3 regions of the Ligilactobacillus agilis genome follow, and region 2 is predicted to be linked to each of the others. Evidence: predicted binding sites of a transcription regulator. Region 2 holds the regulator's gene; each other region holds the start of a gene.
The links. The regulator CtsR, encoded in region 2, represses protease genes until heat stress. The targets are predictions, from matches to a motif close to TTGGTCAAAAAAGGTCAAANA.
Positions count from the first base shown of each region.

Region 1 (10,073 bases), 790 kb from region 2:
ACGGTGATGAAGCCGGATTGACTGGAGGCAAAGATCCTTTAAACCGGGCGTTCTTCCCATGGGGACGAGAAAACCGAACAATCCAAAAGCTGGTCAAGAAGTGGGTGCACCGGCATAACGATAGTGAGGCCTTGCAAAAAGGTGAGTTAATCATTGGTGGTAATGACAATTGCTTCATAATTTTGCGTTATACCGAAACTAAATTAGCTTTCTATGTGCTCAATCTAAGCCAACAAACTATAGATTTAGGCCAAGAAAGTTTTGCTTTTGATCACGACAATCATAATTTGGGCGAAACGGTTGTTAAACAAGTTGCGACTACCCAGTTGCAACCATTTGAAGGATACTTTTGGCAAGGAAATCGAAGCTAAAACTAAAAAGGGAGCTAGTCGCTAACGACTAGTTCCCTTTTTTGGCCGAAATTTTAAGGTATTGACTAGTAATCCAAGAAGTATGATTAAGTTGATACCAGGTAATGTTATAAGATTGAAGGGTAGCGGTTATTAAAACTTGTTGGTTGTGAGTGAATTGCTGACTTGGACGGCCAAATGGTCGCTCATAACTAGTTACTTGTTTATGAGGAACAAAGTTAATGGTTGCCAACTGATTTATTGGTTGGCTATAAGGGAGTTTAATCGCTGCTTGGTAATTGAGGGCAGATTTTTTGGTTGGCCCTGTTATTTTTTTGAAGGCAGTTGCAGTTTCTTTAATCCAAAGACTCCCACCCATGCAGTGCCAGATTTGGCCATCAGTCAGAAGAATAGTCTGAAAAGTCTTCCAAACCGTTCCCTTAGCAAGAGTAACCGAGGTTAAGTGCCCCAACGGGTTATCATAACAAGTAATAAAGTCAAGCATCTCAAGAAAGTAAGGTTGGTAGGTAATATCTTGAATGTTATTGTTACGATAATAGTAAGTAACAACAGCTTGTTTATCTGAAAAAGTTCCCCGAATTGGACCTTTTGCAAGCAAGAGCCGATAATTTTTGATAGTAGGTGAAGCTAAAGAGTATGGTTGACCAAGGAGGCCGTTAACAAAGTGAGGTTTTATCAAAAAGCGCCGGCTGTCTAAGTCGATACAAAAAACCCAGATGTTAGCAGCGGTAATTCGCTGGTAAGTTAGGGTGATAATGCCATATGAATCCACGAAAGTGGAGGTGAAACCTTGGATTTTAACCAGCCGATAGTGTTTGAAATTTTTAAACCTTAAGTCAAACTTGGCCCCTAACTGACCTACAACTAATTCAGGGTCAGCTAAAGCTTGGTGGGCTTCATCTTTATAAATAATCAATAAGGTTGCGTCGCTAGTAGACGGCGTAACAGTTTTAGGATTAGGGATAGCTTTTGGAGTAGGGACATAATGCTTTTTGGTGGCAAAATGGCGGCCCCGCTGCCGGCGGCGAATATTAAAGTTAGTGGTTAGGTTAGAAAATATTCGTGACCATAACATAAGCGCTGACCCCTCCTAGTAAAAAAGTTAACTAAGTTCATTATAACGTATTCAGCTAGATTTTTTACAAGAAAAAAGAAATAGACCGCGAAAAATAAAATGCTAGCTATTGGTAAATAAAAAGCTTGGAACCACTTTAGTGACTCCAAGCCAAGTCGGTAATTTGTTTAAAGCTAGTAGTTAACTAGCTAAATCCCAAGTAATCTGAACTAAGTTATGGTTAGCATTATCTATAGTCGGTGTGACTTCTAGGGAGGATGCTAATTCTTTGAGGACAAAATCAATTTCTTTTTGGGTGACAGGGCGAATTTTGTTAGAAATAACGACTTCTGCGTGCCCAAATTTTTTCTTGTAAACAACTTTGGAATTGCCCAAAGAATAAACCTTAATAAAGTGGGCGTTAGATGAACGTAATTCTTCGTTGATAAAACGGTGGTAGCTGTTAGTAACGTCTGTCATAATCATAATTAGTCCCTCCTATACAATTAATATATTCCTTTCTTTGTACCTTAATTATACCGCAAATATTAAAAAGTTTAAATTGATAACAATTTAAAAATGAAGATTATTTTTGCCAAATAAAAAAGAAGCTTACTACTTTAGTAGCAGGCTTCTTTTTATTAACGATTAGTTACTTGTTTCCGTGGTCTGGTTAGTAATTTTAATTTCGCCGTTTTCAACTTTAGCAACAAGTTGTTTTTCTGTCGGATGATCTAAGAAATAATCTGCGATTCTGTCTTCCAACTGTTCTTGAATAACACGTCTCAGTGGCCGGGCCCCCATCTTTGGATCATAACCTAAGTCGACTAATTTAGCCTCTACCGGAGCGGTAACATGCAAGGATAAACCTTGTGGTGCTAACATATCGTTAACATCAGCCAACATTAGGCGGACAATCTTGGTTAGGTCTTCCTTTGAAAGGGCGTTAAATTCAATGATACCGTCAAAGCGGTTCAAGAATTCGGGTTTGAAGTACTTAGTAAGTTTATCAATCACTGAGTTAGACTTACCACTAGCTTCTGCGCCAAAGCCAACGTTGACAACTGAATCGCCAGAACCAGCGTTACTTGTCATGATAATAATGGTATCTTTAAATGATACGGTCCGCCCTTGAGAATCGGTCAAGCGACCATCATCTAAGATTTGTAAGAACATATGCATAACGTCTGGATGGGCTTTTTCTACTTCGTCAAGAAGAATTAAGCTATATGGGTGTCTCCTTACTTGTTCAGTTAATTGACCGGCTTCTTCGTAACCGACGTAGCCAGGAGGTGAACCAATTAATTTGGAAACTGAGAATTTTTCCATGTATTCACTCATGTCAAAGCGAATCATAGAGTCTTCGGTACCAAAGAGTTCCTTGGCTAGTTGCTTAGCAGTTTCGGTTTTACCAACCCCGGTTGGACCGACAAAGAGGAAGGAACCAATTGGCCGACCTGACTTGTTAAAGCCGACCCGGTTACGTCTAATTGCCCGAGCAACTTTATCAACCGCTTGGTTTTGACCGATAACATGGCTTTCCAGGGAAACAGCCAAATTCTTGAGTTGTGACTGTTCCTTGGCCTTTAATTCACCAACAGGGATTTTAGTCTTTTCTTCAACAATCTTTTCCATGTCTTGGTCAGTGACTAAAGGTGCATCTTCGTCAGAAACGCTGTTTTCCTTCATCTTTTCAAAGCGGTTGACTTGATCACGGTAGTAGGCTGCCTTTTCATAGTCTTCCTCTTTTAAAGCAGCTTGCTTTTGTGATTCGGCATTCTTAATTTTTTCGCTAAGGAGGTTAGGGTCCACTGCTTGAATAGTTAAATTCTTTTTAGAGCCAGCCTCGTCAAGCAAATCAATTGCCTTATCTGGAAGATACCTATCTTGAATATAGCGAGCAGAAAGGGTAACTGCGGCCTTTAAGGCATCTTCGCTATATTTTACGTGGTGATAAGCCTCGTATTTACTTTGAATTCCTTCAAGAATTTTGATAGTTTCAGGGATGCTTGGTTCATCTACTTGTACTGGTTGTAAGCGTCGTGCCAAGGCGGCGTCTTTTTCGATGGAGCGAAACTCGTTTAAGGTAGTAGCACCTACTAATTGGAGTTCACCACGTGCTAAGGCAGGCTTTAAGACGTTACCTGCATCCATTCCACCTTCAGCGTTACCAGCGCCTACAATTTCATGAATTTCATCGATGAAGAGAATGGTGTCTTGTTGTTGTTTAAGTTCGGTCATTAATTGTTGCATCCGTTGCTCGAATTGACCACGGATACCAGTCCCTTGAACTAAGGAAACAACATCAAGTCTAATAACCTTTTTATTCAATAATTTTTGGGGGACGTCACCGTCGACGATTTTTTGGGCCAGGCCTTCAACGACTGCAGTCTTACCGACCCCAGCTTCCCCAATTAAGACAGGGTTATTCTTGGTTCGCCGGTTAAGAATTTCGATAACACGGGCGATTTCTTTATCGCGTCCAATAACGGGGTCAATGTGCCCATTTTTTGCTTCATTAGTTAAATCTAGACCGAATTGGTCAAGAATGGAGTTACCACCGTTACCGTTTCGGCCAGCTTGTGGATTTGGCCGTGGTCCACCTGGCATTGAAGGGTTTGCCCCGTTAGCTTGCCCGCTAAGCGAGCGCATAATATCATCTAAGTTACCAAAGCCGAATGGATCTTGCATTAAGGCACTTAGGCCGCCATTTTGACTACTTCGTTCTTTTAAAAGTTGATAATCTTTTTGACAAAGATCGAGGGTAGTTTGTTGACCATTGACATTAGTTGTTAAATGAATGGTTGCCGGATTTTGATGACAAATTTGACAAAGCATTAATAAGTTCACTACCTTTCTTCAAACATTAGTCAGAAATAGTTTGACCATTTTTGACCTTTGTAATTCTTATTATAAAAACTTTCTTTCTAAGTGCAAGTAAAAAGACTCGGTTTTAGAAAAAAGATTCAAAGCTTGGTATAATAGGAAACGTGTTTAAAATCTACTTGAGTTTTAGATGCCGAATGGAGGGATTAGATGGATAAAGACTACCAAAAATTATTGGAGCAGTTAGTTAGCGGAGAGTTAGCTGAGCTAGATGTTGAGCAAAAGGAATTTCAAGCTTTCCAACCAGTGTTAATGGAATTTCACCAACGAAATAGTATTGTAGGTAGGGCAAAACGTGGTGGAGGTGTTAGCTACCACTATAGTAGAGACGGAATTTAATCTAAATTCAAAAGTAATTAAATAATCTTTCTTGTAATAAAAAACTTGTTTTAAGTAATCAAACATGTTAATATTTCATTGATAGGGGCGGTTTCAATAAAATGAAAACGTGTACTAAGTTAAAATAGTACTATTTTCATGAAAGTTCGCTTCATAAAAATTAATTTATCAACTTACTCAAAGGAGCATGATTTATTATGGCAAAAGAACAACAATTCCACGTAACAGCAGAAACAGGTATCCACGCACGTCCAGCTACATTATTAGTTCAAGCTGCAAGTAAATTTAACTCAGATATCACTTTAACTTACAACGACAAGTCAGTTAACTTAAAGTCAATCATGGGTGTAATGTCACTTGGTGTAGGTCAAAACGCTGATGTTACTATCAAGGCTGAAGGTGCCGATGAAGAAGAAGCAATTGCAGCTATTGCAGAAACAATGTCAAAGGAAGGACTTGCTGAATAATGACAAAAGTGTTAAAGGGGATTGCGGCTAGTGACGGTATCGCTGCCGCTAAGGCATATATGCTCGTTCAACCCGATTTGTCATTTACAGAAACAAGCATTGATGACCCAGAAGCTGAAGTTAAGCGTTTAGATGATGCGTTAGCTGCTTCTAAGAAAGAATTAGAATTAATTAAAGCTAAGGCAACTGAAAATCTAGGGGCAGAAGAAGCCGAAGTCTTTGAAGCTCACTTGACTATTTTAGCTGACCCAGAATTGATTGGCCAAATCAAGGATAAGATTAATTCTGATAAGGTTAATGCTGAAGCTGCTTTGAAGTCTGTGACAGACATGTTTATTTCAATGTTTGAATCAATGACAGACAACGCTTACATGCAAGAACGGGCTGGCGATATTCGCGATGTTACCAAGCGGGTTATGAGTCATTTATTAGGTGTGACTCTACCTAACCCAGCATTAATTAATGAAGAGGTTGTTATCGTTGCCCATGATTTGACACCATCCGATACTGCCCAATTAGATAGAAACTTTGTCAAAGGTTTCATTACTGATATTGGTGGGCGGACTTCACACTCAGCAATTATGTCACGAACATTAGAAATTGCTGCGGTAGTTGGTTCTGGTAACGCTACTAGCGAAGTTAAAGATGGCGACATGGTGATTATTGATGGTATCGAAGGTGATGCTATTGTTAACCCAAGCGAAGCTCAATTAGCTGAATACAAGCAAAAGGCAGCTGATTTTGCTGCTCAAAAGGCTGAATGGAAGCTGCTTAAGGATGCCAAGTCAGTTACTGCCGACGGTAAGGAAGTTACTTTGGCTGCTAACATTGGTACGCCTGATGATGTTGTTGGTGCCAACGACAATGGGGCTGAAGCTGTTGGTTTGTTCCGGTCAGAATTCCTGTACATGAATTCTGCCGAATTACCAACTGAAGATGAACAATTCGAAGCTTATAAGAAGGCTATCGAAGGTATGAACGGCAAGCAAGTGGTTGTTCGGACGATGGATATTGGTGGGGATAAGGAATTGCCTTACTTACCATTACCAAAGGAAGAAAATCCATTCTTGGGTTACCGGGCTATCCGGATTTCCTTAGACCGTCAAGACATCTTTAGAACACAGTTACGTGCCTTATTACGTGCTTCCGCTTTTGGTCGCTTAGCGATTATGTTCCCAATGATTGCAACGGTTAACGAATTTAAGCAAGCCAAAGCAATCTTTGAAGAAGAAAAAGCTAACTTAGTTGCAGCAGGGGTTAAGGTTTCTGACGATATTGAAGTCGGGATGATGATGGAAATTCCAGCAGCCGCTATGATTGCTGATAAATTAGCTAAGTATGCTGACTTCTTCAGTATCGGAACTAACGACTTGATTGGATACACAATGGCTGCGGACCGTGGTAATGAACGTGTATCTTACCTCTACCAACCATACAACCCATCTATCTTACGTTTAGTTAAGCGGATTATTGACGCTTCACATGCTGAAGGTAAGTGGACTGGAATGTGTGGCGAAATGGCCGGCGATCAAGTGGCTGTGCCATTGTTAGCTGGTTTAGGTTTAGATGAATTCTCCATGAGTGCTACTTCAATCTTGAAGACTAGAAGCTTGATGAAGACACTCGACACAACTAAGATGCAAGAACTTGCTGATAAAGCATTGGATTGTGAAACAGCCGAAGAAGTTACTGCTTTAGTTGAAGAATACACTAAGTAATTTTAAAGTTTTATAGAAAAGAGAGTTAAGATGAATTTTCGTCTTAACTCTTTTTTTGTGAAGATAAATTTTTTAAAAAAAGCTTTAAGAATATGACTGATGATGGGACATCTAGGGATACTAATTGCAATCGTTAATTGAAAACCATATAATTAACAGTGATTAAACTGTTTAAGGAGAATGGTCGTGAATATTGGAATCTTTACTGACACATACTATCCGCAAGTCAGTGGTGTTGCAACGTCTATCAAAGTTTTACGCGAACAATTAGAACGCCAAGGCCACAACGTATATTTATTTACCACGACGGATCCTAAGGTAAAAAGAAGTTTACGAACGAAATATTTTTCGCTTTACAAGCATCCCCTTTATATCATTTACTGATCGGCGCGTAGCCATTCGGGGCTTATTACAAGCTTATAGAATCAGTAGCAAACTGCAACTAGATATTATCCACACCCAAACCGAGTTTTCAATCGGTTTGATGGGGAAATTGGTAGCTAAAATGTTAAAAATCCCCTGCGTCCATACATACCACACGATGTATGAAGATTATCTTCATTATGTTGCCAAGGGAAAAGTATTGCGGCCTAAGCATGTTCGGCTGATGACACGCTCATTTTGTCAAAATTTAAGTGGGGTAATTGCTCCAAGTGACAGGGTGTTAGCCAAATTACAAGAATATCAAGTGACAACACCAGTTGAAGTCATTCCAACTGGAATTGATGTAAGTAAGTTCCAACAGCCAGAGTACTTGAACTATCGTGCTAAGTATGGTTTAACTGCTACTACACCGGTGATTTTGACCTTAAGTAGGGTAGCTTATGAAAAGGATATTGACCGCTTAATTACTGCTATGGTGGAAGTTAAGAAGCGAGTTACCGGTGCTAAGTTAATGATTTGTGGTGATGGTCCTGCCCGGGCTGATTTAGAAGCACAGGCCAAACTTTTAGGCTTAAAACAAGATGTTATCTTTACGGGTGAAATTGATAACGACAGTGTGGCTCATTACTATCACCTTGCCAATGTGTTTGTCTCCGCATCTGTCAGTGAATCGCAAGGCTTAACTTATCTAGAGGCTTTAGCGGCAGGTATACCAGTAGTGGCAGCCAACAATCCGTACACTAACGGTCTGTTGAATCACCCTAGCTTAGGGGCTACATTTGAGACCCCAGCGCAATTAGTTAGTGAAATAGTTACGTATTTAAACAATCCACCAAGGATAGCAGATCAGGCAGCTAGAAGTGAGAAATTAGCGGAAATTTCTGCGCAAACTTTTGGGCAAAAGGTCAGTGAGTTTTACAAGGAAAGTCAAGCCTATTATTTAAATGAACGACAAATGGCTAAGCGCTCTAGTGAAATAGGCTAGTAAGGGAGTGAAAAATCACTAAGACTATGTTGAAAGTTAGTATGTTTTCATCTGCAACTAAAATAAAGGGGCAGGGAGTAGCAAGTGCCTACTTAGAATTGATAGCCTTGCTAAAAAAATACTGTGCTACTGAGATTGAAGTAAGCATCAATAACCTAAAACGAGCGGATATAAGCCACTACCATACAGTGGACTTCCGCTTCTTTTGTTCGACCTTTTTGCCATTTCGGGGAAAAAAGATAGGCTATGTCCATTTTTTACCTGAGACTCTAGAAGGAAGTTTAAAGTTACCAAGGTTAGTCAAAGTTGTTTTTTATCGTTATCTGATTACTTTTTATAAGCGAATGGATGCTTTGGTAGTCGTTAATCCTAGTTTTATCCCGAAACTAGAGGCATATGGGATTCCTGCGACTAAAATTACTTATATTCCTAATTTTGTTAGCCAGACGGAATTTTATCCACAAGCGGCAACAAAAACAGAGTTGCGCCAAAAATTAGGCCTAAAAGATAGGTTTACCGTCTTAGGAGTAGGACAGGTCCAAGCCCGCAAGGGGGTCTTTGACTTTATCGAGTTAGCCAAAAACAACCCCCAACTACAGTTTGTGTGGGTGGGTGGTTTTTCGTTTGGTAAAATTACGGACGGTTATGCTGAGCTAAAGAAGGTAGTGGCTAATCCGCCAAGTAACTTGATTTTTCCGGGGATTGTTGAACGGCAGCAAATGAATTATTATTATAATGCAGCTGACTTATTTTTATTGCCATCTTATAATGAACTCTTTCCGATGAGTATCCTGGAGGCCTTTAATTGTCGGACCCCAGTTTTATTACGGGATTTGGAGTTGTACCATGCTATTATTGCGGGCTATTATGAACCTGCAAAGGATAGGGCGGAAATGGATATAAAGATTAAGCGGCTAGCTGCTAATCCTGATTGGTTAACTACCTTGAAGGATAAAGCTAATCGCGCTGCGACTTATTATTCCGAAAAACGCTTAGCGCAAATTTGGAAAGAGTACTATCTGGCGCAAGCAAAGCGTGATTGATGCAGTGAGTTTAGTATTAAGTGTGAATAGAATTACTAGGAAAGGAAAAACTATATTTACTTAAAACATAGTAAGTGGTTAGAACCACTTAGTCTATGCCTAATATAGTGGAGAAACTGTGACTAAGAAGAATAAAATAGTCTTGGTAATAATGTTGATGGTAGGCTTGGTTATTTTTTACTTTTCGGTAAAGCAAATTTCCTACCACAGTTTAATGGATGCGATTGCCCACTTACACTGGTCTTGGTTGGTGGTGGCTTTTCTTTTGATGGCAAGCTCACTACTTTTAGAAGCAAGGGTGGTGCAAGTTTTAATTAGGCAGCAGTTGCCAACGTATAGTTTTTGGGCGGCCTTGCGGGTTCCTTTGGTCGAACAGTTATTTAATGGCATCACCCCTTTTGCAACTGGGGGACAACCTGCACAACTAGTAGCATTGCTGCAGTCTGGAGTAGATGCTGGCCGGGCAACCTCTAGTTTACTGATGAAATTTATTGTTTACCAAGCAATGATTGTCGTTAATTTTATAATCTGTCTAGCACTAGGGTTCCAGTATGTTGCCGATAGGATTCACGGGATGATTTGGCTATTAGTATTTGGTTTTATCATTCACTTTGCAGTGATTGTTAGTTTGTTGATGATTATGTTTTGGTACCGGTTGACTAAGAAGTTATTAAAGCTAATGATGCTAGTGTTAAAAAAAGTCATGACTAACTCCAACCGGTATAAACAGCTGGAGCAGACATTAAATGAAAAGGTAGATTCTTTTTATCAAGAAAGTTTGAAGTTGAAGGCAAACAAACAGGTGCTAGTTAGGATCAGTTGCTTA
Region 1 is NZ_CP104397.1:1,673,387-1,683,459, reverse strand. Features, by position in the region: gene N4597_RS08515 (glycoside hydrolase family 13 protein) at 1-371, shown strand, start outside; gene N4597_RS08510 (MucBP domain-containing protein) at 400-1,446, opposite strand; gene N4597_RS08505 (DUF1827 family protein) at 1,627-1,911, opposite strand; gene N4597_RS08500 (ATP-dependent Clp protease ATP-binding subunit) at 2,074-4,263, opposite strand; gene N4597_RS08495 (hypothetical protein) at 4,462-4,650, shown strand; gene N4597_RS08490 (phosphocarrier protein HPr) at 4,848-5,117, shown strand; gene ptsP (phosphoenolpyruvate--protein phosphotransferase) at 5,117-6,835, shown strand; partial or broken gene N4597_RS08480 (glycosyltransferase family 4 protein) at 7,022-8,204, shown strand; gene N4597_RS08475 (glycosyltransferase family 4 protein) at 8,231-9,247, shown strand; gene N4597_RS08470 (lysylphosphatidylglycerol synthase transmembrane domain-containing protein) at 9,366-10,073, shown strand, end outside.
Region 1: N4597_RS08500 (ATP-dependent Clp protease ATP-binding subunit) is a predicted target of CtsR. The motif match lies at 4,304-4,324, and genes of this name have one in related genera.

Region 2 (10,073 bases):
ATAGCAATAACGTTGTTGTAACGTTCGTCTTCGGTAATCAAACCACGCCGGAATTGCTTAGCAACGTTAGCAACTTCTTTGTGGGCTTGTTCAACGATAGCTGGTTTTTCCTTAAGATCAGTAACGTCGGCAATCCCCACTGTCAACCCAGACTTAGTTGATTCATAGTAACCAAGGTCTTTCATGCGGTCAAGCAATTCAGCAGTTGCTGTCACCTTGTAGTCCTTGTAAACTTGGGCAATGATATCGGATAAGAAGCCTGACTTAAATGGTCCTACCAATGGTGCTTGCGCCAAGTATTCATGAATGTCTTGACCTGGTTCTAAGAAATACTTGTCTGGAACTTTACCTGTCAAGTTTTCACTTGTTGGTTCGTTCAAGTAAGGGAAATCAGCTGGTAAGATTTCGTTAAAGATGGCTTTACCAGCGGTAGTTACTAAAATCCGGTCTTTTTGCCATTGAGTAAATGGCTTACCTGCCTTAACTAAGCTATCAGTTTGCAAACCAATCCGAGTGTGCAAGTGCACGTAGTTGTTTTGGTAAGCAGTCCGCACTTCGTTAACATCCTTGAAGATCATCCCTTCGCCTTCACGGTTAGCTTCTTCAATTGTAATGTAGTAGTTACCGATGGTCATATCTTGAGATGGTGAGATGATTGGCTTCCCATCTTTTGGAGCCAAGATGTGGTGGGCAGCTAACATTAATAACCTTGCTTCTGCTTGAGCTTCTGCTGACAATGGAACGTGGATGGCCATTTGGTCCCCATCAAAGTCGGCGTTATAAGCTTCGCAGGCAAGTGGGTGAAGCCGCATTGCTTTCCCATCAACCAAAGTTGGTTCGAAGGCTTGGATCCCTAAACGGTGAAGCGTAGGGGCCCGGTTTAAAAGCACTGGGTGTTCCTTGATAACTTCTTCTAAAACATCCCAGATATCATCGTCACGGCGGTCAATCTTACGCTTAGCGTTCTTGATGTTTGAGGCCATTTCACGTTGAACTAATTCTTTCATCATGAATGGTTTGAACAATTCAAGCGCCATTTCGTGAGGAATCCCCATTTGACTAAGTTTTAACTTAGGACCAACGTCGATAACGGAACGACCAGAGTAGTCAACCCGCTTCCCAAGTAAGTTTTGCCGGAAACGACCTTGCTTACCTTTAAGCATGTGAGAAAGTGACTTAAGTGGGCGGTTACCTGGTCCCACAACAGGACGACCACGACGACCGTTATCCACTAAGGCATCGACAGCTTCTTGCAACATCCGCTTTTCGTTTTGAACGATAATTCCAGGTGCGTGTAGGTCTAACAAACGTTGTAACCGATTGTTTCTGTTGATAACCCGCCGGTATAAGTCGTTCAAGTCAGAAGTAGCGAAGCGGCCCCCTTCTAATTGAACCATTGGGCGTAAATCAGGTGGGATAACTGGCACTGCATCCATAACCATCCAAGCAGGATCATTACCTGATTTTAAGAAGGCTTCTAAGATGTCTAAGCGCCGCACTGCCCGAGTCCGCTTTTGACCAGTAGCTTCCTTTAATTCTTCTTTTAATTCAGCACATTCTTTTTCAAGGTCAACGTCATTTAATAAAGTCCGAATTGCTTCAGCCCCCATCGCAGCCTTGAACTTACCAGGATATTCAGCTGACTTTTCACGGTATTCGCGTTCAGTCATTAGCTGTTTCTTTTCTAATGGAGTATCACCTGGGTCTGTTACCACGTAAGAAGCAAAGTAGATTACTTCTTCTAACGCACGAGGACTCATATCTAAAACAAGACCCATGCGGCTAGGAATTCCTTTGAAATACCAAATGTGGGTTACAGGTGCAGCCAATTCGATGTGACCCATCCGTTCACGCCGAACTTTAGAGCGAGTAACTTCGACATGACATTTATCACAGATTAAGCCCTTGTAACGAATCCGCTTATACCTACCACAGGCACATTCCCAATCTTTTGTAGGTCCGAAAATTCTTTCATCAAATAGCCCATCTTTTTCTGGTTTCAATGTACGGTAGTTGATAGTTTCTGGTTTTCTAACTTCCCCATAAGACCATGAACGAATCTTATCGGATGAAGCTAGGCCGATTTGCATACTATCGAATTTATTGACATCGATCAAAGGACCGACCTCCCTTATTATTAATTGCTCTGTTACTAACTACTTTTCGTTTTGTGCTTCAGCCGTCTTTGTTTCTTCAGCCTTAGCCTTTTCAATCTTACTTAAGTTAAGAACCTTTTCCTTGTTGCCGTCTTCTTCATCTTCGTCTTCTTTATCACGAAGTTCGATTTCATTCTTGTCAGCGTCAAGTACTTTCATATCTAACCCTAAGGCTTGTAATTCTTTAACTAACACACGGAATGATTCTGGCACACCAGGTTGTGGAATTTGTTCACCCTTAACGATTGCTTCGTAAGTCTTAACCCGTCCGACAACGTCATCAGACTTGTATGTCAAGATTTCTTGTAGGGTGTAAGCAGCCCCGTAAGCTTCTAGGGCCCAAACTTCCATTTCCCCGAAACGTTGGCCCCCAAATTGAGCCTTACCACCAAGTGGTTGTTGAGTAACCAATGAGTAAGGTCCAATTGAACGAGCGTGAATCTTATCATCAACCATGTGGGCTAATTTCATGTAGTACATAACCCCAACGGCAATCCGGTTATCGAAGGCTTCACCAGTCCGACCATCGTATAGGACAGTCTTACCATCGCTTGGTAACCCAGCTTCCTTTAAGGCACCCCAAATATCTTCATCACGAGCCCCATCAAAAACAGGAGAAGCAACGTGGATGCCTAATTTACGAGCAGCCATCCCTAAGTGCAAGTCTAATACTTGCCCAATGTTCATACGTGAAGGCACACCCATTGGTGAAAGCATGATATCGATTGGAGTACCATCAGGCATAAATGGCATATCTTCTTCTGGAATAACAACGGACACAGTCCCCTTGTTACCGTGACGACCGGCCATCTTATCCCCAACTTGTAACTTCCGCTTTTGGGCGATGTATACCCGCACCATTTGGTTAACACCTGGTGACAATTCGTCGCCTGCTTCGCGGGTAAAGATCTTAACATCTTGGACGATACCGCCACCACCGTGAGGTACCCGTAGAGAAGTATCACGTACTTCACGTGCCTTTTCTCCGAAGATAGCGTGCAAGAGCCGTTCTTCAGCTGATAATTCAGTCATTCCCTTAGGAGTAACCTTACCAACTAAGATATCGCCGTCTTTTACTTCTGCCCCAATACGGATAATCCCAAATTCATCGAGGTTCTTCAAAGCATCTTCACCGACGTTAGGGATTTCACGAGTGATTTCTTCAGGCCCTAACTTAGTGTCACGCGCTTCTGATTCATGTTCTTCAATGTGAATTGAAGTGTAAACATCTTCTTTAACTAGGCGTTCGTTGATGGCAATCGCATCTTCGAAGTTGTAACCATCCCAAGTCATGAAGGCAATCAATGGGTTTTGACCTAAGGCTAATTCACCTTGTTCCATTGATGGACCGTCAGCTAATACTTCGTCAGCATCAACTCGGTCACCTACTCTAACGATTGGTGTTTGGTTGTAGTTCTTACCACCGTTGGAACGACGGAACTTCATCAATTTGTACTTGTCTAAAGAACCATCGTCACGGCGAACCCGAACCTCACGAGCATCAACGTATTCAACTACCCCGGCATGTTCTGAAATTAAAGCATCACCAGAGTCGTGGGCAGCCTTATATTCAATCCCAGTCCCAACAAGTGGTGCATGTGGTTGAATCAAAGGAACAGCTTGCCGTTGCATGTTGGCCCCCATCAAGGCCCGGTTGGAGTCATCGTTTTCCAAGAATGGAATACATGCTGTCGCAACAGCAACTACTTGCTTAGGAGAAACGTCCATGTAGTCAACTTTGTCAATTGAAACTTCGATGTTTTCATCCTTGTGCCGAGCCATAACCACGTCGTCAACGAATGAACCATCATCGTTTAATGGTGAGTTGGCTTGGGCTACGATGTAGTTATCTTCTTCATCGGCAGTTAGATAATCAATCTTATCTGTAACCTTGTGAGTTTCCCAAGAAACACGCCGATAAGGAGATTCAACGAAACCGTAACGGTTAACCCGTGCATAAGATGACAAGGAGTTAATCAACCCGATGTTAGGACCTTCAGGGGTTTCAATTGGACACATCCGGCCATAGTGAGTATAGTGCACGTCCCGCACTTCGTAACCAGCCCGGTCACGAGTCAAACCACCAGGCCCTAAGGCTGACAGACGACGTTTGTGGGTCAATTCACCCAATGGGTTAGTTTGATCCATGAACTGTGATAACTGGGAAGAACCAAAGAATTCTTTGATTGATGCTACCACTGGCCGAATGTTGATTAACTGTTGTGGGGTTACCGTAGCTGTATCTTGAATTGACATTCTTTCACGAACAACACGTTCCATCCGAGATAAACCGATTCTGAATTGGTTTTGCAGTAATTCACCAACTGAACGAATCCGCCGGTTACCCAAGTGGTCAATATCATCAGTTGAACCAATACCTTCTTGTAAGTTAAAGAAGTAGTTCATTGATGCCAAGATATCTGCTGGGGTAATGTGTTTAAAGTCAATGGAGATGTTACCATTGCCAATCATGTTTACAACTCGTTCAGGGTCTACTTGTGAGTAAACCTTGATGATTTGTAAAGTCATATCTTCTTGGACAACCCCTTCAGATGATGGGGTGAATGTAACCATCTTGAAGTCATCACGAGCCAAGTATGGAGCTAATTTTTCCATTACGCGCTTATCAATTACTTCATCTTTAGCAACGATAATTTCCCCTGTTTCAGGATCAACTAAGGTTTCTGCTAACCGTTGGTTCAATAACCGGGTCTTTAAATCCAACTTCTTGTTAATCTTATAACGACCAACTGGTGCTAAGTCATAACGTTTTGGATCAAAGAAACGAGCTGTTAATAAACTCCGTGATGAATCAGCAGTCTTAGGTTCACCCGGACGTAAGCGTTCGTAGATGTCCTTTAATGCTTCTTCTACCCGGGAATCCTCAGTATTTTTATGAACATCCTTTTCCAAAGTTAGGTTTAAGCTGTCGCTTTCAGTCCCTAAGATTTGAACGATGTCGCTATCTGTTTCATACCCTAAAGCCCGAACTAATTCGGTCAAAGGAATCTTCCGGGTCCGGTCAATTCGAACGTAAGCCACGTTTTTAGCATCTGTTTCATATTCTAACCAAGCACCCCGGTTAGGAATAACAGTCGTGCCAAAGTTTTCCCGACCATTCTTATCTAATTCAGAGTTGAAATAAACCCCTGGTGAACGAACTAATTGGGAAACAATAACACGTTCTGCCCCGTTGATAATAAATGTCCCTTGCTTAGTCATTAATGGGAAATCACCAAAGAAGACGTCTTGAGATTTAATTTCGTCTGTTTCATGGTTGATTAAACGTAGAGTCACATGCAATGGTGCTGAGTAGTTTGCATCGTGTTCCCGTGCTTCATCAACTGTATACTTAGGTTCTAATAATTGATAATCAACAAATTCAAGTGATAAGTTACCTTGGAAATCCTCGATAGGCATGATATCATCAAACATTTCCCGTAAACCTTCATCTAAGAACCATTTGTAGGAGTCAGTTTGAATTTCAATCAAGTTAGGTAAATCGAGCACTTCTTTAATGCGAGAATAACTTCTACGTACACGGTGCTTACCGTATTTTACTAAGTGTCCTGCCAAGTTGTTCACCTCTCAAAATATTTCTGCGAATTTACGACTGAAAATATTACATTTATGTTACAAATACAATTTCACGCAAATTTTCAGTGAATTTTGGCAAAAAAAAACCAAAAACAGAGTCAGTAGCCTTAGCTTCCCTTCACTATTTTTGCTTCTTCATTCACTTATTATGGACAATAGATCATAATAAGTATCTAAATTCACAGTTTTTGCATCTAATAATTATAGCCACTAATAAGATTTTTGTCAATACAAAAAAAGACTTTCATCAAAAAATGAAAGTCTTTTTCAAACTAATCCTATTTAGTTGAAACCGGGCTAGCTTCCTTAACATTTAACGTTATCTTACCCTTCGAAGCTCCCAAGGTTACGGTAGCACCTTGAACAATTTGGCCCATCAAGAGTGCATCACTCAATTTATCTTCAACCTTATTTTGTAAGGCTCGTCTAATTGGTCTAGCACCATATTCGGGATCAAAGCCCGCCTTAGCGATAACATCAATAGCAGCCGGCGTAATTTTTAATTTCACATCTTTTTGTGCTAACCGGTCCACGATTTGCTTAGCCATCTTCTTAACGATTTCATGTAATTCCTCTTTAACTAGAGAATGGAAGATGACAATCTCATCAATTCGGTTTAGGAATTCCGGTCTGAAACTCTTCTTTAAAGCTTCGCGAATCTTAGCCGACATTGCCGCGTACTCATCGCTCGGTTTAGCTACCCCAAAACCAACTGCCTTATCATCCCTTAAGGCAGTTGCCCCTAAGTTAGAGGTCATAATAATGATGGTGTTTCTAAAATCTACCCGTCTTCCCTTCGAGTCAGTCAAGTAACCATCGTCTAGGACTTGTAATAAAATGTTAAACACATCTGGGTGTGCCTTTTCAACCTCGTCTAAAAGCACTACGGAATAAGGTTTATTTCTAACCTTTTCCGTTAACTGGCCACCTTCATCATAACCAACGTAACCTGGAGGAGAACCGACTAGGCGACTAGTGGAGTATTTCTCCATGTATTCACTCATATCAATCCTAATCATTGAATCTTCGTCGCCAAACATTGCTTGTGCTAAGGCCTTGGCTAACTCTGTCTTCCCCACACCAGTTGGGCCTAAGAACATGAAGGAACCAATTGGACGACCTGGGTCACTTAAACCACTGCGTGCCCGCCTAATTGCCTTAGCTACAGCGCTGACAGCCTCTGCTTGTCCCACCACTCGTTCGTGAAGAACCTTTTCCAAGTTAATCAGGCGCTCACTTTCAGTCTTGGTCATCTGAGTTACTGGCACTCCGGTCCAATCAGCAACTACCCCGGCCACGTCTTGCGCAGTAACTTTAATATTAAATTCTAACTTCTTAGCTTTTTCTTCCTCACGCCGCTTCATCTCTGCCAATTTTTGCCGCAATTTTAGCTCTTGGTTCCGCAGCTTAGCAGCTTCTTCGAAGTCTTCACGCAGCAAAGCTTCATCTTTAGCATGGGAAAGTTCGTCTAGTTTTAACTTGCTTTCTGAAAGTTTGCTCTTCTTTTCAGAATGAGCAATTCTAACCCGGGCAGCCGATTCGTCCATTAAATCAATCGCCTTATCTGGCAAGAAACGGTTGGTGATATAACGGCTACTATAATCGACCGCCGCTTTTAACGCTTCGTCGGTCAATTTTACCTTATGAAACTTTTCATACCGTGGTCTAAGCCCCGTTAAAATTTCCAACGTAACTTTCTTAGTTGGTTCTTCGACGTTGACGCGGGCAAAGCGTCGTTCTAAGGCCGCATCTGATTCGACATACTTTTGATATTCATCTAAAGTTGTTGCCCCAATCACTTGAACTTCGCCGCGAGCTAACGCTGGTTTCAAAATATTGGAAGCATCAATTGCGCCCTCGGCACCACCGGCCCCAATTAAGGTATGCAGTTCATCAATAAATAAAATCACATTCCCATCTTGGTAGATTTCGTCTAGAATCTTCTTAAGGCGGTCTTCAAACTCACCCCTAAACTTTGTCCCGGCTACCAACGAACCCATATCTAACATCATAATCCGCTTGGTCAAAAGGTTATCTGGAACTTGTTCTAACACAATCTTTTGAGCTAAGCCTTCAGCCACGGCGGTCTTACCAACCCCAGGTTCACCAAGTAAAACTGGATTATTTTTAGTCCGCCTACTCAACACTTGAATAACTCGTTTAATTTCTTGGTCCCTACCAACAACTGGATCTACCTCTTGATTGGCAGCCATCGCCGTTAAGTCCCTAGCTAATTCATCTAAAGTTGGAGTTTTTTCTTGGTTTTTCATGTTGTTAGCCCGGGTAGCTTTCCGAACTTGGACAGGACTAACCCCTAATTGATGATAAATGGACTGCTTAATCCTTTTTACATCAACATTTAAACTAGCTAAAATCCGTGAAGAAACAATCGTTTCATCGTCTAATAAGGCTAAAAGGATGTGTTCTGTCCCTACCTTAGCGGCATTTAGAATACTTGCTTCGTTTTTGGCCTTTTCTAATACAGCCTTAGCCTTAGGCGAATATGGCAAGTAATTATCAGGCGCCTGTCTTCTTAAGTTACCATAGCCCGTAAGCCGTTCAATTTCTTCTCGAATATCGGTTGCTGTGATAACATTTTGCCGTAAAACCTTATTGGCGATACCATTTTCTTCGAGGGACAGTGCTAATAAGAGGTGCTCTGTCCCAATTGCTTGATGCTTAAAGTAGTTCGCCTGTTCTTGGGCGAGTATCAGGACGCGGTTAGCACTCGGAGTATATAGTTCGTCCATCATAATCCCTTCTTTCTTTAGATTAATCAGCGCATCTTAATCGTTCTAAAATTCCAACCAAAATTCTAGCGCGAACTGCATCTTCTAATTTTTTATCAGCAAAAGCTAAAGTCGACCGTTCAATGGTTGCTAAAATCAAATTAGCCTCGCGTCTACTGATTAGTTTTTCTTCATAGAGGCTTTGGACTACCTGTAAGCCCCGGCTGGCATTGATACTAGTACCAATATAAGCGGTTAATTCATCAAGAATATCTGTATCATCTATCAAATTAACTTTGGCGATTCTGATGTAGCCACCACCCCCTCGCTTACTTTGAACTAAGTAACCATTAGGAATCGTAAAACGCGTCTTAATTACGTAGTTTATCTGTGAAGGTACGCAGTTGAATAACTCTGCTACTTCGGAACGCTTAATTTCAATTTGCTGAGAATCCGCTAAAATATCCTTTAAATACTGTTCGATAATATCAGAAATATTGCGACTCTGCATAAAAAGACCTTCCTTTGTTTGACTATTGTTGACTTTTATTATAAACAATAGCGTCTATAAAATGCAAAAAATTGAGTCACATCCCGGTACTCTTAAGACCCTGATTATCGGGAAAACAGGATTTGAACCTGCGACTTCCACGTCCCGAACGTGGCGCTCTACCAAGCTGAGCTATTTCCCGTCTATATTAGTTATTATACACCAATATAACAAAAAAGGACTTCCACGAAGTAAATTCATGAAAATCCTTTAAGGCAATAAAAAATCGGGAAGACAGGATTCGAACCTGCGACCCCCTGGTCCCAAACCAGGTGCTCTACCAAGCTGAGCTACTTCCCGAAATAAAAAAATGCACCCAGTAGGAGTCGAACCTACAACCTTCTGATTCGTAGTCAGACACTCTATCCAGTTGCGCTATGGGTGCATATATAAAAAACAAAATGCCGAGGACCGGAATCGAACCGGTACGGTGATCACTCACCGCAGGATTTTAAGTCCTGTGCGTCTGCCAGTTCCGCCACCCCGGCATAATGTAAGAGCGGAAGACGGGATTCGAACCCGCGACCCCCACCTTGGCAAGGTGATGTTCTACCACTGAACTACTTCCGCATATGCCGACTAGACGATTCGAACGCCCGACCCTCTGATTACAAATCAGATGCTCTACCAACTGAGCTAAGTCGGCATACCATTATGGTGATTATTGAGTCATCATAAATCTCATAAGAGCTATGACTATGAGTCGTGACAGGCTCGAACTGTCGACCCTCTGATTAAAAGTCAGATGCTCTACCAACTGAGCTAACGACTCAAGATGGAGGATACAGGGCTCGAACCTGTGACCCTCTGCTTGTAAGGCAGACGCTCTCCCAACTGAGCTAATCCTCCAAATCGCACGGCAACGTCCTACCCTCACAGGAGGCGTTCCTCCAACTACTCTCGGCGCTATGAAGCTTAACTTCTGTGTTCGGAATGGGAACAGGTGTAGCCTTCATGCCATCGTCACCGCACTATTTTTTTAAGAGAACTTGTTCTCTCAAAACTAGATTTTATTCTTTTCCTTTGAACTTTCCGAAAAAA
Region 2 is NZ_CP104397.1:297,619-307,691, reverse strand. Features, by position in the region: gene rpoC (DNA-directed RNA polymerase subunit beta') at 1-2,117, opposite strand, end outside; gene rpoB (DNA-directed RNA polymerase subunit beta) at 2,157-5,741, opposite strand; gene N4597_RS01330 (ATP-dependent Clp protease ATP-binding subunit) at 6,032-8,503, opposite strand; gene N4597_RS01325 (CtsR family transcriptional regulator) at 8,526-8,993, opposite strand; tRNA gene N4597_RS01320 (tRNA-Pro) at 9,101-9,174, opposite strand; tRNA gene N4597_RS01315 (tRNA-Pro) at 9,259-9,332, opposite strand; tRNA gene N4597_RS01310 (tRNA-Arg) at 9,344-9,417, opposite strand; tRNA gene N4597_RS01305 (tRNA-Leu) at 9,435-9,520, opposite strand; tRNA gene N4597_RS01300 (tRNA-Gly) at 9,531-9,602, opposite strand; tRNA gene N4597_RS01295 (tRNA-Thr) at 9,606-9,678, opposite strand; tRNA gene N4597_RS01290 (tRNA-Lys) at 9,732-9,804, opposite strand; tRNA gene N4597_RS01285 (tRNA-Val) at 9,809-9,881, opposite strand; rRNA gene rrf (5S ribosomal RNA) at 9,887-10,003, opposite strand.

Region 3 (10,073 bases), 240 kb from region 2:
GAAGTTTCACCAGTGAAGGCACCTTCGTCTTCAAAGTAGCAGTTTTCAGCAGCTACTTTTAATTCTGAACCTTTAGCAGCTTCTAATAAAGCTGGTAAGTCAACTGCAGGAGCAGCGATTACAGATTCAACTTCTGAGCTAGCTGGTAATTGATCTTTAACAGCCTTTACAAATTCAGCAGTTTGAACTGGGTTCATGTTCATCTTCCAGTTACCTGCGATAATTGGTGTACGCACTATAATCCATCCTTTCGGAATTTAATCCAAATTAATTATTTGTCAGAAACGGCAGCAATCCCTGGTAAAGTCTTACCTTCAAGGTATTCAAGGGATGCACCACCACCAGTAGAGATGTGAGTTAACTTGTCAGCTACACCTAATTGTTGAACGGCAGCAGTTGAGTCCCCACCACCAACGATTGTAGTTGCGTCAGATAATTCACCTAAGAACTTACCTACTTCTAAAGTACCTTTAGCGTAGTTGCTCATTTCAAAGACACCCATAGGTCCGTTCCAAACAACTGTCTTAGCGTCTTTAAGAACATCTTCGAATAAAGCAACTGACTTAGGACCAACATCTAAAGCCATGTAGCCATCAGGAATGTCGCCTTCAACTACTTGGTTAGGAACATCGTTGTCGAATTTTTCAGCAACAACGTTGTCGATTGGAAGAACTAACTTGTCGCCAGCTTTTTCGATTAATTCCTTAGCTAATTCAATCTTGTCTTCTTCAACTAAAGAGTTACCAATCTTAATACCCTTAGCTGCGTAGAATGTGTAAGTCATCCCACCACCAACAATAACTTTGTCAGCCTTGCCTAATAAGTGGTTGATAACACCAATCTTGTCAGAAACCTTAGCACCACCCAAGATAGCAACGAATGGACGCTTTGGTTCGTCAACTGCTTCACCCAAGAACTTGATTTCTTTTTCTAATAAGAAACCAGCAGCTGCTTGAGTCATGTTGCTTGCAATACCAACGTTAGATGCGTGTGAACGGTGTGCTGTCCCGAAAGCATCGTTTACGAATACATCACCTAATGAAGCCCAGTACTTACCTAATTCAGGGTCGTTACCAGATTCCTTCTTACCATCTAAGTCTTCAAAACGAGTGTTTTCAACTAATAAAACATCACCGTCATTTAATTCAGCAATAGCTTCTTCTAATTGAGCGCCACGTGTTACAGGTACAAATGTAACAGGCTTGCCCAATAAGTCAGCTAAGCGTTCTGCAACTGGACGAAGTGATAACTTCTTCTTGTCATCTTCAGTCTTAACCCGACCTAAGTGAGAGAATAAGATAGCCTTACCACCGTTTTCGATAACATACTTGATTGTTGGTAAAGCTGCCACAATCCGGTTGTCGTTACCGATAACACCGTCTTTGATAGGAACATTAAAATCAACACGAATTAAGACTTTTTTGTCTTTAACATCTAAATCTGAAACAATAAGTTTAGCCATTGATAGCAAACCTCCAATATATGATTGAAAAACAAAAAGCGGAAGGAGTTTTGCCTCCCCCCGCCTCGAACTTGCAGTAACTTTAATCTTAGCTAAGCGCTAAATCTTAAAGCATGCTTGCAAATTTTTCTAATGTACGGATCATTTGAGCAGTGAAACCTGATTCGTTGTCGTACCATGCAACAGTCTTAACAACTTGGCCTTCACCTTCACCAACAACTTGAGTTTGTGTTGGGTCAAATACTGAACCAAATTCTGTACCGATAATGTCTGAAGATACGATACCATCAGCGTTGTAACCGAATGATGCGTTACCTTCAGTAACTTTCTTAACAGCTTCGTTAACTTCTTCAGCTGTAACAGTCTTGTCAAGAGTTGCAACTAATTCAGTTAATGAACCTGTGATAACTGGAACACGTTGTGCGTGACCATCTAACTTACCGTTCAATTCAGGAACAACTAAACCGATAGCCTTAGCAGCACCAGTTGAGTGAGGAATTGTGTTTTGAGCAGCTGCACGTGCGTTACGTACGTTACCACCGCGGTCAGGACCATCTTGTAATTTTTGAGTAGCTGTGTAAGCGTGGATAGTTGTCATAGTACCAGCTTTGATACCGAAGGCATCGTTAACAGCCTTAGCTAATGGTGCTAAGCAGTTTGTTGTACATGAAGCAGCAGAAACGATCTTGTCGTCTGCAGTCAATGTGTCATCGTTAACACCGTAAACGATAGTCTTAACCTTACCTGCAGGAGCAGAAATTAAAACTTTCTTTGCACCAGCTTCTAAGTGAGCTGAAGCTTTTTCTTCAGATGTGTAGAAACCAGTTGATTCAAGAACTAAGTCAACACCGTTGTTCTTAACCCAAGGAATGTTACGTGCATCTGCTTCTGCGTATACAGGGATTTCCTTACCGTTAACAACCAAAGCGTTTTCTGTTGCTGAAATTTCAGCATCGAATTGGCCATGAGCTGTATCATACTTCAACAAGTGTGCTAACATTGCTGGAGAAGTTAAGTCGTTGATAGCAACAACTTCCAAATCATTTGATACTTCAGCAATACGACGGAAAGCTAAACGACCGATACGGCCAAAACCATTAATACCTACTTTAGTAGTCATACTAAAATTTCCTCCTTTAGGAAATAAAAAATTTATTTTAAAAAGTGACGCGACTATAACATCACTCTTTTAAAATCAGTTTGGCAGCTCCTTCATCCGTAATTAGACATGTATTTGAAGGAGCAAGTTGCATGTAAGCGCGAATTGCCTTAGCTTTGGATGAGCCACCCGCAACCGCGAATACACAATCCATTGAAGCGAGGTCTTCTAATTGAAGCCCAATTCTTGGAATCCGGTAAATAATCTTGCCGTTTTCATCAAAGAAATATCCAAAGGCCTCACCTACCGCCTTTTGCTTAGTCAACATTGCAATTATTTCTGGAGACATTGCCCGCCTCTTGGCCATGTGGATTGCCTCGCCAATACTATGAATTGCAACATTGCTTGACCTAATCAAGGAAACAACCTCCTGGATAGCAGGTTCCTTCAACAAAGGTCGGTAAGCTTCCTCGCTCACCTGCTCTGGCACATACAAAGTCCGGTGTTTACCCCCGGTCTTAAGCGCCATCTGAGCACAAACATTATTAGCCTGAATTTCAACCCGTTCACCAATTCCCCCTCGTGCTGGGACGAAGGTTAACTGACGTTGGTTACTTAAGTCGGGACTCAAACAATTAGCGACCTGGGCCATTGTTGTCCCACCCATCACCGCAATCGTATTCGGTCCTTCAGGTAATAACATTTTTAAAGTGTCATTGACTAATTTACCCATATTATCAATGACTTGAGGCTGTTTATCACTATCACCCGACACAATCAAGCATCGTTTAATGTGAAGTGCTTTGCTTAATCTTCTTTCCATCTGTTGGAGCCCTAACAGCTGGTCCATCAAGCCGGTCAAACCATAAATGGTTTCTTGACCCTTAGCAGTTAAAATCATGCCCGACTTAGTGACAGAGATTAACTCCTGCTTCTTTAAGAAATCAGTCTCGGTCCGTAAAACCCGCTCACTCATTCCTAAGGTCTGTGCAAGCGAACGTCTACCAACCGGCTGTGCCCAACTGATATTACGCAAGATTATAAAACGCTGGCTCATAACATCAACCATATCAGGGGCGATTAACTCGATCCATTCTAATTCCTGGTGCATCTTATGGCCTCTTTCTCGCGGGACATTCGACGTCCAACAGTGTCGTCTAGCGACCCAGTAAGTTAAAAAAACAAAGTATAATAACAATCGCTACCTATCAGTTAAATTGTTACCACACCTCAATTACGATTAAAATTATAGCAACAAAAGAAATATTTTGCAAGCCAAAGACCGCTTTAATCTCATAAAAAAACTGGTAAATACTTAAAGTAATTAAGCATTTACCAATTTTTCCGAATTTTACTTTAAACTTGTTTCCTTTCAAGCTAAAAGGACGAACATTTTCCCTACTTCCTAGTCGATTAACAAATAATCTCTAACTTTGAATTTCAAAATAAATTCTATTAAAAGGCTAATCAAACCGTTTTCTCTTACTGGAACTAGGAATATTTAATTGCTCCCGGTATTTAGCAACCGTCCTGCGTGAAACAGTTAGTTCTTTTTGTTTCAATAATTCACTGAGCTTTTGATCAGATAGGGGCTTGCGCTTGTCCTCATTAGCAACCAGCTCGCTAATATACTTATGAACATCATCGCTACTTACAGCCTCGCCCGTTTCAGTTTGATAATTGACCGCCTGTGAGAAGAAGTGTTTCAGTTCAAAGGTCCCAAAACTAGTCTGCATGTATTTACCGTTAACCGCCCGGCTGATGGTTGATTCATGCAGCTGTAACTTGTGGGCAACATCCCTTAATAAGAGTGGCTTTAAGGGGTGTTCATCTTTTATAAAGAAATCCCTTTGATAGTCAACAATTTCTTGGCCCACCCGCAAAAGCGTCTGCCCTCTTTGGAGCAAGTCATTATATAGGTGTTCATATTCCTTTTGTTTTTGGGCTAGATACTTTTTGACCTCCTGGTCATCTTGTTTGGCTAAGCGATCATAGTATGACTGTTTGAATTCAAGCTGGGGTTGCGTATACTTGGTTGTTTTTAATTCCAGCTGTTGGTTCGTTTCAATCAAGATTAAATCAGGAATTATGTAACCCACTTGGTCTTGGTCATAGGCGGCTCCTGGCGCAGGAGACAAGGTCCTAACGTAATCAAATACCGTCTGAATCTCTGCTAGCCTTACCCCTAATTTTTTCGCAATTTGTTCCCACTTCCGGTCTGCGAAGGCTTCAAACTCGTTTTTAATCACTTGCTGGGCTAACTTGGGAGCATGGGCATCATTTTCAATTTGAAGCAACAAACATTCCTGTAAATTACGCGCCCCCACTCCCGGCGGATCTAAACGTTGCAGTAAAGTCAAAGCATCTAGTAAGGTAATTTCGCTAACTCCTTGTTCTTTGCTAACGGTCTTTAAATCTAACCGGAGGTAGCCGTTAGAATCTAAATGCTCTAACAAATAGATGACCCACTTCCTAATTGGCGTTGCACGCATGGTTAGGTGAATCTGATCCAACAAATACTCAAACAGTGACTGTTGCTTACGCACACTGGTATAAGTTTGCCAATCATCCTTAGATTCAGTGCCAGCCTGTGAGGAATTATAGTTGGTAGCTAAATTGACACTGATAAAAGGGTTATCTAATTCCTGTTGCTTAAGGTAAGCTTGTAAATCTTCAGCATTGTAGCGTAATACTTGAATTGACTGTTGCATCCGCTGCGTCATCGCTAGTTTTTGCACCTGTCTTTGCTCTTGACTAAAGCCTTGTTCTAGGGCCATTAAAATTCCTCCAAAAAAAATTTATTTTTATACTTGTAATTTTACATGACTTACGATAATATAATAAGAGTACGCGCCGCTAGTGTAATGGATAGCACGCAAGATTCCGGTTCTTGAAATGAGGGTTCGACTCCCCCGTGGCGCATAACTCAGGCTAGCAGTAAGTGCTAGCCTTTTTTATTAACTTAGATATTATACCATATAAAACGCTTAACAAAAAGTTGGGCCTAAAAAAGACGCGGACTAAATTAGCCCGCGTCTTTTTTAACCTAAAGCTTAAGCTTTTTTCTTGTTCTTCATGATTCCGTCAATCAATCCATAGTCTACCGCTTGTTGAGCTGTCATGAAGTTATCACGTTCAGTATCTTTATTGATAGTTTCAATGTCTTGGCCTGAACCATCAGCTAAAATTTGGTTAATCAACTTTCTTGTCTTCAAAATGTGTTCGGCTGCAATTTGAATTTCAGTTGATTGCCCTTGGGCTCCACCTAGTGGTTGGTGAATCATAATTTCAGAGTTAGGTAAAGCAAAGCGCTTGCCCTTAGTCCCGGCTGTTGCAAGCACAGAGGCCATCGAAGCAGCCATTCCCATTACGATTGTTTGCACGTCAGCATTGACAAAGTTCATGGTATCGTAAATAGCTAATCCAGCTGAAACAGAGCCACCTGGAGAATTAATGTACATGTAAATGTCTTTTTCAGGGTCTTGGGCATCTAAGAACAAAAGCTGCGCAATGATTGCGTTAGCCATGTCGTCATTAACTTCCCCAGAAACCATAATAATTCGATCTTTTAATAAACGTGAATAAATATCATAGGCACGTTCACCTTGTGATGATTGTTCAATAACTGTTGGAACTAAATTCATAGTGAGAAACCTCCCAGTATTTTTATCCGTCATGTTTTAGCACTCTCATGACTTTACTGCTAGTTTAATACATTGGTCAAAGAACGTCAAACTTTTTGACCACTTGCTTGAACATTAATTTACCTGCAATTTTTGGGCAAATTCATTTATCTTACGTAGGCGGTGGTTCACGCCGGATTTAGAGATAGGCCCTCCTGCCACCAACTCACCCAATTCCTTTAACGACACCTCTGGGTGGGCCTTTCTTGCCTGGGCTACCGCTTGTAACTTATCCGGCAACTTACTGAGCCCGACCGTCCGCTCAATATAATCAATATTTTCAATCTGTTTTCGCGCCGCGTCGGCAACTTTATTCATATTAGCCGTTTCACAGTTAACAATCCGGTTAACCGAATTGCGCATATCCCGGACAATCCTAATATCCTCGAACTTCAACATGGAATTAGTCGCCCCGATTAAGGATAAGAAGTCAGCGATTTTTTCAGCTTCCTTTAGGTAGGTAATATAGCCGCTACGCCGCTCCGTTTTCCTGGCGTTTAAACCATAGCGATTCATCATTTCGCAAATAGTATTATTGTGGTCTTCGTACAAGGAATAAATTTCTAAATGATAACGACTTGTTTCCGGATTATTAACCGAACCTGCTGCCAAAAAAGCTCCCCGTAAATAAGAGCGGACCTTCGCATCATCATCTAAGAATTTCAGCGGGACTGTCTCCTTAATCTGAAATCCATCCAAGATATCCAGGTCCTTTAAAACATGGTCAGACCCCGTCTTTAAGCGCACGATATAAAGATTATTCTTTTTTAACTTCATCTTGCGTCTGACCAATAGCTCACTATCAATATCATAGAACTGTTTCAATAACTTATAAATTCGCCGGGCAATTGCCGGATTTTCCGTTTGAACATTGAGCACAAATTTATGGTTATAGATTCCCAAAGAGCCATTCATCCGGATTAAGGCCATCAATTCAGCCTTGGCATTTCCAAAATGGACCTCAAGCATCGTTAATTCTTTTTTTACTTCACTTGCATACGACATTTACTGCTCTAGCCTTCCTTCCTAAACAGGCAATTGGCCAATCAGCCGCATTAACTCCTCTACTACCTTATCGCCATCATGAAATACCCCGTGGTCCCGTAGTAAAAGGAAATTGTCGGAAATCACCCGGCAGCCCTGGTCTCGTAACCCCTTAAAATCATAGCGGACTTGGTAGAGGTACTCATCATATTTTTGCCTGTCCATATAATCTGTTGGTACTGGTTCCGTATTAACCAATACCGTGTTAATAAATTTTTTATTCAAATGCTGGTTTAAGACCCTAACATGGTCTGCATCGCTAAACCGTTCTGTTTCACCCTTTTGGGTCATGATATTACAGATATACACCACTTCAGCCTGGGTTTCACAAACCGCTTGCCCCACGTTGCTAATCATTAAGTTGGGCAAAATGCTGGTAAATAAACTGCCCGGTCCTAAAACAATCTGGTCCGCCTCCATGATGGCTTGAATTACTTCTGGACGCGCCTCAGGAAGGGAATCATCCCCCGTAGTTACCCAAACATCGGTGATAGTCTTACCCGCGGCGGTAATCTCAGCTTCACCAGAAATCACCGCCCCATCACTAAAACGGGCGTTTAAAACCAAGGGGATATTAGCAGCGGGATAAACATGCCCGTCAACTTTCATCATTTCTGACAATTCTTGGACAGAGCTAAAAATATCCCCCTGTTTCATCTCGGATAAAGCGGCAATCACCAGGTTACCAATTGCGTGTCCCGAAAAGAATTGATCCTTTGACTCAAACCGATACTGAAAAATATCCTTGTAAACCTGGGGTAAGTTTGAAAGGGAGACCAAGACATTACGAATGTCACCGGGCGGAACCACGTTAATATAATCGCGGATAATTCCAGAAGAACCTCCATCATCTGCGACCGTTACTACCGCGGTGATATCTGCATTTTCCTTATGCAAGCTATTTAAAATCACAGGCAAGCCTGTCCCGCCACCAATCACCACAATCTTAGGCCGCTTACGTTTGCTTGTAAATTTTGTCATGAGCGGTTAACACTTTCCTTTCGTTTATTCATATCACGGTGTGAAATTCTGACAGGATAGTTAGCCGCTAACGCCTTGCCAATCCTTTCAGCCAATGCTACAGACCGGTGTTGTCCCCCCGTACAACCGATTGCAATCGTCACACTAGATTTTCCTTCACGTTTATACCCTGGTAAAACTGTTTCTAACACCTTAATAAAACTTTGATAAAATTCTTCCGTTGTATCAGAGTTCATGACATACTCACTTACTGCTTGGTCTAAACCGGTCTTATTACGTAATTCAGCAACATAATAAGGGTTAGGCAAGAAGCGGACGTCCATCACAATGTCAGCGTCAATTGGCAGCCCATACTTAAAACCAAAAGACATCACCTCAACGTGAAATGACTTCACGTCATTAGTTTCAAAATTGTGGAAAATTTCTTCACGTAATTGGCGAGGTGACAATTTACTGGTATCAATCACCAATTGGGCTTGGGCTTTAATCGTTGCTAACAACTCACGTTCAAGGTGAACCCCATCTAAAATCCGGCCTTCCATTGCAAGGGGATGCGCCCGCCTTGTTTCCTTATACCGTGCCACCAATTCTTCGTCTGAAGAATCTAAAAACAAGATTTTCTTGTGAACAAAGTCCGTTTCGTCCATTTCAGACAACATTTCTCCAATTTCATCATAAAATGCCCGCGAACGCAGGTCGATTACTAGGGCGACCTTTTTAACCTTACCGGACTCTTTAACTAAATCCCAAAATTTAGGTAACAAGCTAGGGGGCATATTATCCACGCAAAAATACCCTAAATCTTCAAATGATTGCATGGCAACCGTCTTACCTGCACCACTCATTCCCGTTACAATTACCAAACTTTGTGTTTCTGTCATTTTAATCACTCCAAATCAAAGCCAATATAAGAATTATACCATACAAGCCGGGTGTTTCTTCAAAAAATAACTATCTTAAAAAAGGTGCCTAACTTCTGAATTTAATCAAAAGCTAAGCACCCCTTAAATTAAGCAGTTGACCCTAGATAACTTTTCTTTCAAATGGGTCAGAAGAAATCCCTTCGGCCAAAATCTTCTTGCACCATTCTTGGGCTGAGAAAAGCGAGTGGTCACGATAATTACCACAAGACTTAATGTCTGTGCCTTGAACATCTTCCCAAGAAGCATTTAAAATGTCGTTCAAGGAAGCCTTCAGAGCTTTTGCAACCTCTACCGTATCATGCTTCCCCCACATAATTAGGTGAAAACCTGTCCGGCAACCAAATGGTGAACAATCAATCACACCCTCCATGTGGTCACGCAAATAACCAGCCAACATGTGTTCAATTGTATGCAACCCTGCTGTAGGAATGGCATTTTCGTTAGGTTGAACCAAGCGCAAATCAAAGTTGGAAATTTCATCACCATGCTTTCCTTGCTCAACCGTAATTAAACGAACATAGGGGGCTTTTACCGCCGTGTGATCTAATGTAAAACTTTCTACTTCAGCCAAAAAAATCACTCCTCTAGTATTGATACTTTTTACTCTAGCACCTTTCCTTAAAATTGCAAGGCTACTGCTCGTCAGTTGGTGTAAAATAGTGGCCCTTTTCTAAGATTGGTTTTAGATACTTACCGGTGTAACTAGCACTAACCTTGACTATTTCCTCAGGACTACCGCAAGCCACGATTGTGCCACCACCAGCACCACCTTCAGGACCAAGGTCAATTAGATAATCTGCCGTTTTAATTACATCTAAGTTATGCTCAATCACTAAGACCGTATTTCCCTTTGAAACTAGGCGCTGCAAGACCTCTAATAG
Region 3 is NZ_CP104397.1:535,821-545,893, reverse strand. Features, by position in the region: gene tpiA (triose-phosphate isomerase) at 1-239, opposite strand, end outside; gene N4597_RS02625 (phosphoglycerate kinase) at 272-1,462, opposite strand; gene gap (type I glyceraldehyde-3-phosphate dehydrogenase) at 1,569-2,582, opposite strand; gene N4597_RS02615 (sugar-binding transcriptional regulator) at 2,644-3,672, opposite strand; gene rpoN (RNA polymerase factor sigma-54) at 4,025-5,338, opposite strand; tRNA gene N4597_RS02605 (tRNA-Arg) at 5,412-5,483, shown strand; gene clpP (ATP-dependent Clp endopeptidase proteolytic subunit ClpP) at 5,615-6,205, opposite strand; gene whiA (DNA-binding protein WhiA) at 6,320-7,249, opposite strand; gene N4597_RS02590 (gluconeogenesis factor YvcK family protein) at 7,271-8,269, opposite strand; gene rapZ (RNase adapter RapZ) at 8,266-9,150, opposite strand; gene N4597_RS02580 (S-ribosylhomocysteine lyase) at 9,293-9,763, opposite strand; gene uvrA (excinuclease ABC subunit UvrA) at 9,825-10,073, opposite strand, start outside.
Region 3: clpP (ATP-dependent Clp endopeptidase proteolytic subunit ClpP) is a predicted target of CtsR. The motif match lies at 6,278-6,298, and genes of this name have one in related genera.